Regions from separate parts of the Streptomyces sp. NPDC048275 genome, predicted to be linked through region 3. Evidence: riboswitches for the same ligand, from Rfam matches in the RefSeq annotation. Region 3 holds a riboswitch; each other region holds the start of a gene.

What was found. Region 3 has a riboswitch for cyclic di-AMP ahead of AB0D57_RS15700 (NlpC/P60 family protein). Riboswitches for the same ligand answer to the same signal wherever they lie in the genome.
Positions count from the first base shown of each region.
Region 1: linked by a shared signal. The riboswitch ahead of AB0D57_RS18885 (M23 family metallopeptidase) and the one ahead of AB0D57_RS15700 (NlpC/P60 family protein) in region 3 are both predicted to bind cyclic di-AMP.
Region 2: linked by a shared signal. The riboswitch ahead of AB0D57_RS40645 (transglycosylase family protein) and the one ahead of AB0D57_RS15700 (NlpC/P60 family protein) in region 3 are both predicted to bind cyclic di-AMP.
Region 4: linked by a shared signal. The riboswitch ahead of AB0D57_RS00415 (LysM peptidoglycan-binding domain-containing protein) and the one ahead of AB0D57_RS15700 (NlpC/P60 family protein) in region 3 are both predicted to bind cyclic di-AMP.

Region 1 is NZ_JBEZLR010000028.1:73,717-75,908, forward strand. It holds gene AB0D57_RS18880 (pitrilysin family protein) at 1-617, shown strand, start outside; cyclic di-AMP (ydaO/yuaA leader) riboswitch at 810-975, shown strand; gene AB0D57_RS18885 (M23 family metallopeptidase) at 988-1,752, shown strand; gene AB0D57_RS18890 (GntR family transcriptional regulator) at 1,934-2,192, shown strand, end outside.
Region 2 is NZ_JBEZLR010000115.1:22,350-24,541, reverse strand. It holds gene AB0D57_RS40650 (transglycosylase family protein) at 1-963, shown strand, start outside; cyclic di-AMP (ydaO/yuaA leader) riboswitch at 1,147-1,310, shown strand; gene AB0D57_RS40645 (transglycosylase family protein) at 1,315-2,007, shown strand.
Region 3 is NZ_JBEZLR010000021.1:94,722-96,913, forward strand. It holds gene AB0D57_RS15695 (ATP-binding SpoIIE family protein phosphatase) at 1-740, shown strand, start outside; cyclic di-AMP (ydaO/yuaA leader) riboswitch at 942-1,107, shown strand; gene AB0D57_RS15700 (NlpC/P60 family protein) at 1,165-2,192, shown strand, end outside.
Region 4 is NZ_JBEZLR010000001.1:87,415-89,606, reverse strand. It holds gene AB0D57_RS00425 (CocE/NonD family hydrolase) at 1-534, shown strand, start outside; gene AB0D57_RS00420 (hypothetical protein) at 546-713, shown strand; cyclic di-AMP (ydaO/yuaA leader) riboswitch at 1,139-1,300, shown strand; gene AB0D57_RS00415 (LysM peptidoglycan-binding domain-containing protein) at 1,305-1,994, shown strand; gene AB0D57_RS00410 (HAD family hydrolase) at 1,988-2,192, opposite strand, start outside.

The DNA of each region.
Region 1 (2,192 bases), on a different contig from region 3:
TCCAGACGCAGCTGCTCATCGGACGCGTGGGTGCCGACCGGCACGACCGCGTCTGGCCCGCCCAGGTCCTCGGCACGTACTGCCTCGGTGGCACCCTCACCTCGCGCCTGGACCGCGTCCTGCGCGAGGAGAAGGGATACACCTACGGTGTGCGGGCGTTCGGCCAGGTACTGCGCGCCGCGGCGCCTTCTCCCTCCGGGGGGGCTACGGGCATCGCGATGCTGGCGATCAGCGGCTCCGTGGACACCCCGAACACCGGCCCGGCGCTCGACGACCTGTGGAAGGTGCTGCGCACCCTCGCGGCCGAGGGCCTGACGGACGCCGAGCGCGACATCGCCGTACAGAACCTGGTGGGTGTGGCGCCCCTCAAGTTCGAGACCGCGGCCGCGGTGGCGAGCACGCTCGCGGACCAGGTCGAGCAGTACCTGCCGGACGACTACCAGGCGACGCTGTACCGGCAGCTGGCCGCGACCGGCACCGTGGAGGCCACCGCGGCCGCCGTGAGCGCCTTCCCGGTGGACCGTCTGGTGACCATCCTGGTGGGTGACGCCGCGCAGATCGAGGAGCCGGTCAAGGCTCTGGGAATCGGTGAAGTGAGCGTTGTGACCGCCGAGTAGGACAGCACGGCCCATGGGGGCCCAGGAGGCCGCAGAGCCTCCTGGGCCCCCATTTGTCCGTATTGGTAGGGAGGTTGCCTGTCTGCCCTGTGGCATGCGCTACAAAAGCCGTGATCCGTTTGTTGATTGAAAGATGTCCCGTTTAGCGTCGGTCCGGCTGTTCGTCAGGCAGTGCGCCGCGCCCGCGGCACCGGACAGTCATCGCCGAGTCCCCGTACGGCGCGAGCCAGGGGAGCCGGGGACCCATACGCAGTCCCTGGGGTGAATCGGACGCCCTTCATGATCCGAAGGGGGTCCGTAGGAGACCTTCCTGCTCCGAACCCGTCAGCTAACCCGGTAGGCGAGAAGGAAGGAAAGGACCAGCCCCTACATGGCGTTCACCTGTGGCTCAGGGAAGCACCGCCGTCCGAGCCGCGTGAAGCGCACGACCACGAACGCCGTCGGCGTCGCGGCGCTCACCAGCACCGGTGTCATCGGAACCCTGGCCGCCCCGGCGTTCGCCGCGGACACCTCCGCCGACCGGACTGGACTGACCCAGGCCGTCTCGATCGGTGACTCGGTCGCCGAGCAGATAGACGCGCAGGCCGCCGCCCAGCAGCGCGCCGCCAAGGAGGCCGCAGCGCGGAAGCAGGCCGAGGAGGCCGCGCGGAAGCAGGCCGCGGAAGAGGCCAAGAAGGAGCGTGAGGCGGAGGAGCGCGCCGCCCGCGCCGCCGAACGCAAGCGTCTGAACTCCTTCGTCCCGCCGATCACCGGCTCCTACGTCTCCACCGGTTACCAGGCCGGCGGCAGCCTCTGGTCGTCCGGCAGCCACACCGGCGTCGACTTCCACGCGGCGTCCGGGACCTCGGTCCACGCGGTCGGCTCCGGCACCGTCGTCACGGCCGGCTGGGGCGGCGCCTACGGCAACGAGATCGTCATCAAGATGAACGACGGCACTTACACGATGTACGGCCATCTGTCGTCCATCGCCGTCTCCGTGGGGCAGACGGTCACCCCGGGCCGACAGATAGGCCTCTCCGGAGCCACCGGCAACACCACCGGACCGCACCTCCACTTCGAGGCCCGCACGACGGCGGAGTACGGCTCCGACGTCGACCCCGTCGCCTACCTCCGCTCGCACGGAGTGAACGTCTGACTTGCGGCAGTACTTCCGAAGCCCCGGCTCACCCAGCCGGGGCTTCGTCGTTTCGAACGACTCTGTCCAAAAAATATCCATGGATTCCGGCCCGCCATCGGAAATTCCGAGTCTCTGCAATAGAGTCACTGAACAAGCGTCAATCGACGGCGTTTCACGGGGATTAAAGCGGAGGTCCGGCATGCGTGTTCCTGCGCACTCGGTATGCACAGCGATCCGCGACGACATCGTCGCGGGTGTCTACGAGCGCGGCAGCCGGCTCACCGAGGAACTGCTCGCGCGCCGCTACGGCGTCTCGCGGGTTCCGGTGCGCGAGGCCCTGCGCACCCTGGAGGCCGAGGGCTTCGTTCTCACCCGTCGACACGCGGGCGCATGCGTCGCGGAGCCCACCGAGCAGGAGGCCGCCGATCTCTTGGAGATGCGCATGCTCCTGGAGCCGC
Region 2 (2,192 bases), on a different contig from region 3:
GGGAACGGCCGCCATCGTCGCCCCCGTCAGGCTCCGGCCCTCATCGTCGCGGCAGGAGTGACCGGATCGGCCATCGCCATCCCGTTGCTCGGTGCCACCGGTGCGAGTGCGGCCGACGGCACCACGTGGGACCGGGTCGCGGAGTGCGAGAGCGGCGGCGAGTGGAGTGCCGACAACGGCAACGGGTACTACGGCGGCCTGCAAGTGACCCAGGAGAACTGGGAGAAGTACGGCGGCCTCAGCTACGCGCCCAGCGCTGACCAGGCCAGTCGCTCGCAGCAGATAGCCCTCGCCGAACGGCTTCTTGACGACAAGGGCCTCGTCGCCTGGCCCACCTGCGGACCGCTCTCCGGGCTCAGTGCGAACTCGGCCGAGTTCGAGGTCGACACGGGTGTGGCGGATGGCTCGTCCGGCTCGTCGAATTCATCCGGTTCTTCCGATTCGTCGGACTCATCCGACTCGCCGTCGTCCGACTCGTCCTCGGGTGCGACCAAGAACACGACGAAGGCCGCCACGTCGTCCGGCGGCAAGAGTGACTCCGACTCTCAGGATTCCGACAGCTCGTCCACAGCCACGGCGAAGAGTGATAAGTCGGGCAAGTCGGGTCAGAGCGACGACTCGTCGAGTGCGTCCGAGGGTGCGACGACGAGCGCCGGGCGCCATCGCGGCGGCAGTGCCGACGAGGACACGAGCGGTATCGCGACCGGCAGTTCGGCGGACGGCCGTACCGGCGACCCCTCCGGCCGACACGCCTCCCGCGACTCCGGCGCGTCCCGAGACGTCGTCGACGGCTCGTACGTCGTCCGTGTCGGGGACAGTCTCTGGAACATCGCCGACTCCCTTGACCTCGAAGGCGGATGGTCGGAGCTGTACGCCGTGAACGAGGGGACGGTCGGCGCCGATCCGGACCTCATCCTCCCCGGTCAGAGCCTTGCAGTTGGTGCTGAATCGGGCGAAAAGTAGCGGGAGTTCACGTCATGGTTCGCTGCGGAATGTCCGGTTTGATCAGAGTGAGACATGAGTCTCAGAAGCCCTGATCGTCTTTGAAATTCCGCCGATCGCATGTCTACGGTCATCACCGCTCGCCACAGCGGGCCCCGACGATCGCAACGCCGAATCCTGCCAGCGGCCGTACGGGAACAGTCGACGCGTCAAGCGCCGTAGGCAGGAGCGGGGGACCCAAGGTAAGTGCCACGCCCGGTAGTTGACCGGGAGTGGCTTGGGGTGAAGACGTGCGCCGAGAGCGCGCGGCCGGGCACTCACCCGCCCGAACCCGACAGCTCACCTCGCAGGCGTCGGTGAGGGGATCACTCCATGCTGCTTTCCAGCAAGGGCAAGCACCGCCGCCCGACCGCTTTCGATCGGACTACCCGCATCGCCACGCTCGCCGGCGTGACCGGTGTGGCCATCGCCGCCCCGCTGATGGCGGCCGGCAGCGCCTCCGCCGCCACCGACTCCGAGTGGGACGCCGTCGCCCAGTGCGAGGCCGGCGGTAACTGGTCCATCAACACCGGCAACGGCTACTACGGCGGCCTGCAGTTCTCGGCCTCCACCTGGGCCGCGTACGGCGGCACCGCCTACGCCTCCACCGCCGACCAGGCCTCCAAGTCCCAGCAGATCGCCATCGGCGAGAAGGTCCTCGCCGGGCAGGGCAAGGGCGCCTGGCCGACCTGTGGCACGGGCCTGTCCAGCACCCCGAACGGCGGCGGTGCGAGCAGCAGCTCGCCCTCGGCCGACACGCAGAGCGCGAGCACCACCCGTACGACGGAGCAGCCCGCCTCCCGTTCGGCGGAGCGCCCGGCCGCCGAGAAGACCGTCTCCACCCCGACCGGCGAGAAGGTCGCGAAGGGTGACGGCGAGTACAAGGTCGTCGCGGGTGACTCCCTCAGCACGATCGCCGAGAAGAAGAACGTCAAGGGTGGCTGGCAGCAGCTGTTCAAGCTGAACAAGGACATCGTCGACGACGCGGACTTCATCTACCCGGGTCAGCAGCTTCACCTCGGCTGACCTCGGCCGGCCTGGGGTGACCTCGGCTGCCCTCAGCTGAATGACAGCCCCCTCATAAGAGGGGTCTCCACACTGGAGACCCCGGTGAGGGTCACCCCCGTCCCCACGGGCTCCCCGCTCTGGCGCGTGTTCCCCCGTACGCGCCGGGGCGGGGCTTTTTGTTCCCTGGGGGAACAATGTTTACC
Region 3 (2,192 bases):
GGCGACTGCTCTTGGCGAACGCCGGCCACCCGCCCGCGATACTCCTGCACCCGGACGGCCGCGCGGAGGTACTGCACGTCCCGCCGGGCGCTCCCATCGGCGTCGGCGGCGTCGTCTTCGAATCGGTGGAGATGCCCGCGCCCACCGGAGCGACCCTCCTGCTGTACACCGACGGCCTCGTCGAGTCCCATGAAACAGACGTGGGTACAGGCGTCGCGGCTCTGCGCACCCACCTCCAAGGCGCAGCCCACAGGCTCGCCACCTCCTCACTGGAACCGCTGTGCGACCAAGTGCTGGACACCTTGGGCCCGGGTGTCCGGGACGACGACATCGCGCTGCTCATCGTGCGATTCGAGGGCTTCCCCGCGGACAGCGTGGGGTACTGGTTCCTGGCCCCCCACCCGCTGACCGCGGGACAGGCACGCCGGTTGACCCGCAGGACACTGCGCCGCTGGGGCCTGGAATCCTTGCTCGACTCGACGGAACTCATGGTCGGCGAGATCGTGACGAACGCCGTGCGCTACGCCTCCCGGCCCATCACCCTGCGGCTGCTCCGCTCGGACGTGCTCCGCTGCGAGGTGACCGACGACTCGCCCCAGGTGCCCCGGATGCGGCACGCCGAGCCGGGCGACGAGGGCGGCCGCGGCCTGTTCCTGGTCGATCAACTCGCGTGGCGCTGGGGAGCTACGAGACTGAGCACCGGCAAGGTCGTCTGGTTCGAGCAGCAGATCCCGAGGTGACCTGCCCCACTCGCCGGTGCGGCCTTGAGAGCGGGGTCGAGGAGTCGCCGGCCGGGGCACGGAGACCTTCTCCTCATGCCCAATTCAGCAGGTCCGAAATGCATATGGGACATTTCACACTTCAACCTTCACGTGAGGCACACAAGTTGGCTAGATTGGCAGGCAGGCCGCACGACTCCCTCCGGCGAACCTCGCCGGGTTGTGCGACCTCCGCCGAGTCCGCTGCACCCCAAAACAGCCGGAGACCCAACCGATCTTGGGGTGAATCGGCCCAACTGCCCATCAGGGCACGGGCTGTAGGGCATACCTTCCACACTGTTCGCCCGAACCAGACAGCCAACTCGGTAGGCGGAGCACGGAAGGAGTACGTCCCCCCATGGCGCCGGAACGCACCCCGCGTCCTGGAGGCATGAGCCTCCCTGGCATGCGCGACTCCGCCCTCTCGGCCGCGGCCCTCACCTCTGAGGCCCAGGCTTCCCGGACTGCCGGCGCCACGCCCTCGGCAGGGAACGACGAGCCGAGCCGCGAAGAGGTCCAGCAGCGGATCAACAGCCTTTACAACCAGGCCGAGACCGCCACCGGGACCTACAACGCGACCCGCGCCACGACCACCGGATCACGCCAACGCGGCAATCCTGCACCCGGCAACGGGCGCCCGCGCACCGATCCCGCCCTCGACAACAACGTGGCCAAGCGGTGGTTCGACGTGGGGCGCGCGCGGCTGGGCCCGACCGTGCCGGCCCGGCTGCCGGCCGACAGAATGCCGAACCGCGCGGCCAACGCGCGGCCCACGGGCCCTGCGGGGCGTCCGCAGGACGAACGCACCGGCCGTGGACGGGAAGTGACCGGCTCGCGCGTCCCGGAGTTGACCGCCGGGCCCGCCGCCGGGGTGCCCACCGGTCCCGTGGCGGAGCTGACCGCCGGGCCCATGGCCGCGCTGCCGGTCGCGCAGGAGGCACATCAGGGGGAGGCCACAAAGGCCCTGCCCGCGTTGGCCATCGAGCCTCCGCACACCTCGTTGAGGACCTCCAAAGAACAGATCCAGCAAAAGCTCGCAACAGCCCGTGGACTGCTGTCCAAGCACGCCGCACAGCAGAGTGCGCAACTCCCGGCGATCGAGCCCCGGGCCGAGGACACCTGGCGCACCTCCGAGGAACAGGCTCCCCGCCAAGCCGGCGAGGAGTGGCTGTGGCAGCAACCGGCCGGCCTCGGCGCCGACATGGCCGTCGACACGGCCAATACAACCGTCGACACGGCCTATGCAAGCGTCGACGCCGCCTATACAAGCTTCGACGCAGCCTTGACAACCTCTGCCGCAGCCCATTCAACCGGCGCCGCAGCTTTCATCAGCACCGGCAGCGGCTCGGAGTCGGGGTACGGCAGGAAGGGCGCGGAGGCAGTCGCCTTTGCCCGTGGACAGATCGGCAGACCGTGCGTCTGGGGCGCGACCGG
Region 4 (2,192 bases), on a different contig from region 3:
GGCTTCACCCTGGACCCGAACGGCAGTTCCCTCGAACTTCCCGTACGAGCGCGCGAGTCGGACCCCTCGATCGCCTTCGAGGAACCCGAGCAGTCCGAACCCCTCGGAGTGGCCTCCCCGACCACCTTCGACGAACCCCGCCCGGAACGTGTCGTCGTACGCGACGTGGCGAAGGGCGAGTGGCGCCTGGAGGTCGACCCCCACCACGGTGGCACCCGCGTATACCCGGACGGCCTCGAATGCACGGAGGACGCACGGGAGATGTACACGATCCAGGAGGTCGACCCTCTGAGCGCCCGCGCGCGCTCGGACTGGTCGATCCGCCTCCACCGCCCGGACCTGGCATGGAACGCCACAGTCGAGACGCACTCCGAAATCACCTGCGACGCTGAGGACTTCATCACCTCTAACGAACTGATCTGCAAGGACGGCGACGAGGTGGTCTTCCATAGGACATGGGAGAGGAGATTCCCCCGCACGGCGGCCGTCGCCGACGCGGCGCCCCACTGGAGTCCCGGCGGCGCCTTGGGGTAGCCCTGAGGACCGTGGCACGGACCGAAGAATTCCTCATGGACCTCGACAAGGGGATGCTCGCGTACTTCCGCGAGCTGGCCCACGAGATGGTGACGCGCTTCGGGGTCTCGCGGGCGGAAGCGGTGGCGAGAATCAACAGGGCTTACTCAGCGGCGAGTTCGCCCCGTACCCCGACCTGATGTGCCACGAACTCCCCGAATACTGGGCCTACGGCCTCTACTTCAAGCCCGACGCGGGCCGGCTCCCGGACGAAGACACGGACATGGACCTGTCGGTGTGAGAGGTGCGGCCGACCCTGCCCGACGGCTCTGCCGCCTGGACACTCGAAGCGTAATGCCCGAGTTGCCCCCATTGCCGCTTTACTCATGCTTGGTCGCGTGAAATGGGTCACGCCCGGACGCGCGTGAACCCCTCCCCTCGCTCAGCTATTCCCCCTTTGCGGACGGCAAGTTGAGCGTCACGTTCCGGAATAATCGGGCAATTCATCCCTCGCTCCGACCAGGAGAAAGCGATCTACACCGGGAAATCAGGCCTTGTTTCCGACATGTGCTCTCGCATACGTTCACGTCGATCCGGACGGACCGCCCAATCCTGCCGCCGCCCGGATTCCCACCCACCCACCCACACGCGCACGGCAGGAGCGGGGGACCCAAGCACATCGCCGATCCGGACTCCGGAGCGGCTAGGGGTGAAGCCGCACCCAAACGCGGCCGGGCACCTCCCGCCCGAACCCGACAGCTCACCTCGCAGGCGCCGGAGAGGACTTCACCATGGCCGCACGTCAGCACCGCCACCCCAGGACCAGCACCCTCACCCGCGGTTTCATCGCCGCGGCAACGGGCGGAGCCGCCCTCGTTCTCCCGATCCTGGGCGCGACCGGCGCGCAGGCCGCCTCCGCCGGCCCCACCCCTCAGGTCCAGCTCATCACGTACAAGGTGGTCGCGGGTGACACCCTGGGCACGATCGCCGCGAAGTACCCCAAGAGCGGTGGCTGGAAGAAGCTGTACGAGGCCAACAGTGCGGTCATCGGCGCCGACCCGACCACGCTCCGCCCGGGCCTCACGCTGACAGTGGGCACAAAGACCATCAAAGCCTCCCCCAAGGCGACCACGGCCGCCCTCGCCTCGGCGAAGACCTACACCAACAACCTCGACGGCTGGATCAAGCAGTCGCTGGACATCATGGCCAAATCCGGCATACCGGGCACCTATAACGGTATCTACCGCAACGTCATGCGCGAGTCCTCCGGAAACCCCTTGGCCATCAACAACTGGGACTCCAACGCCAAGGCCGGCATCCCCTCCAAGGGCCTCCTCCAGGTCATCGACCCGACCTTCAAGGCCTACCACGTGCCCGGCACATCGATGAACCCCTACGACCCGGTCGCGAACATCACGGCGGCCTGCAACTACGCGGCGGCGAAGTACGGCTCGATCGACAACGTCAACGGACCCTACTGAACAACGTCAACGGGGCCCACCGGCCGCGGAACCACCGCACTGGAGACACCGCCCCGGAAACAACCGCTCCGGAACAACCGCTCCAGCACCACCGCGATCCCATCCTCCTCGTTCGACAGGGTCACCTCGTCGGCCACCGCCTTCAGTTCCGGGTGGGCGTTGGCCATGGCGACCCCATGGGCGGCCCAGTCGAACATG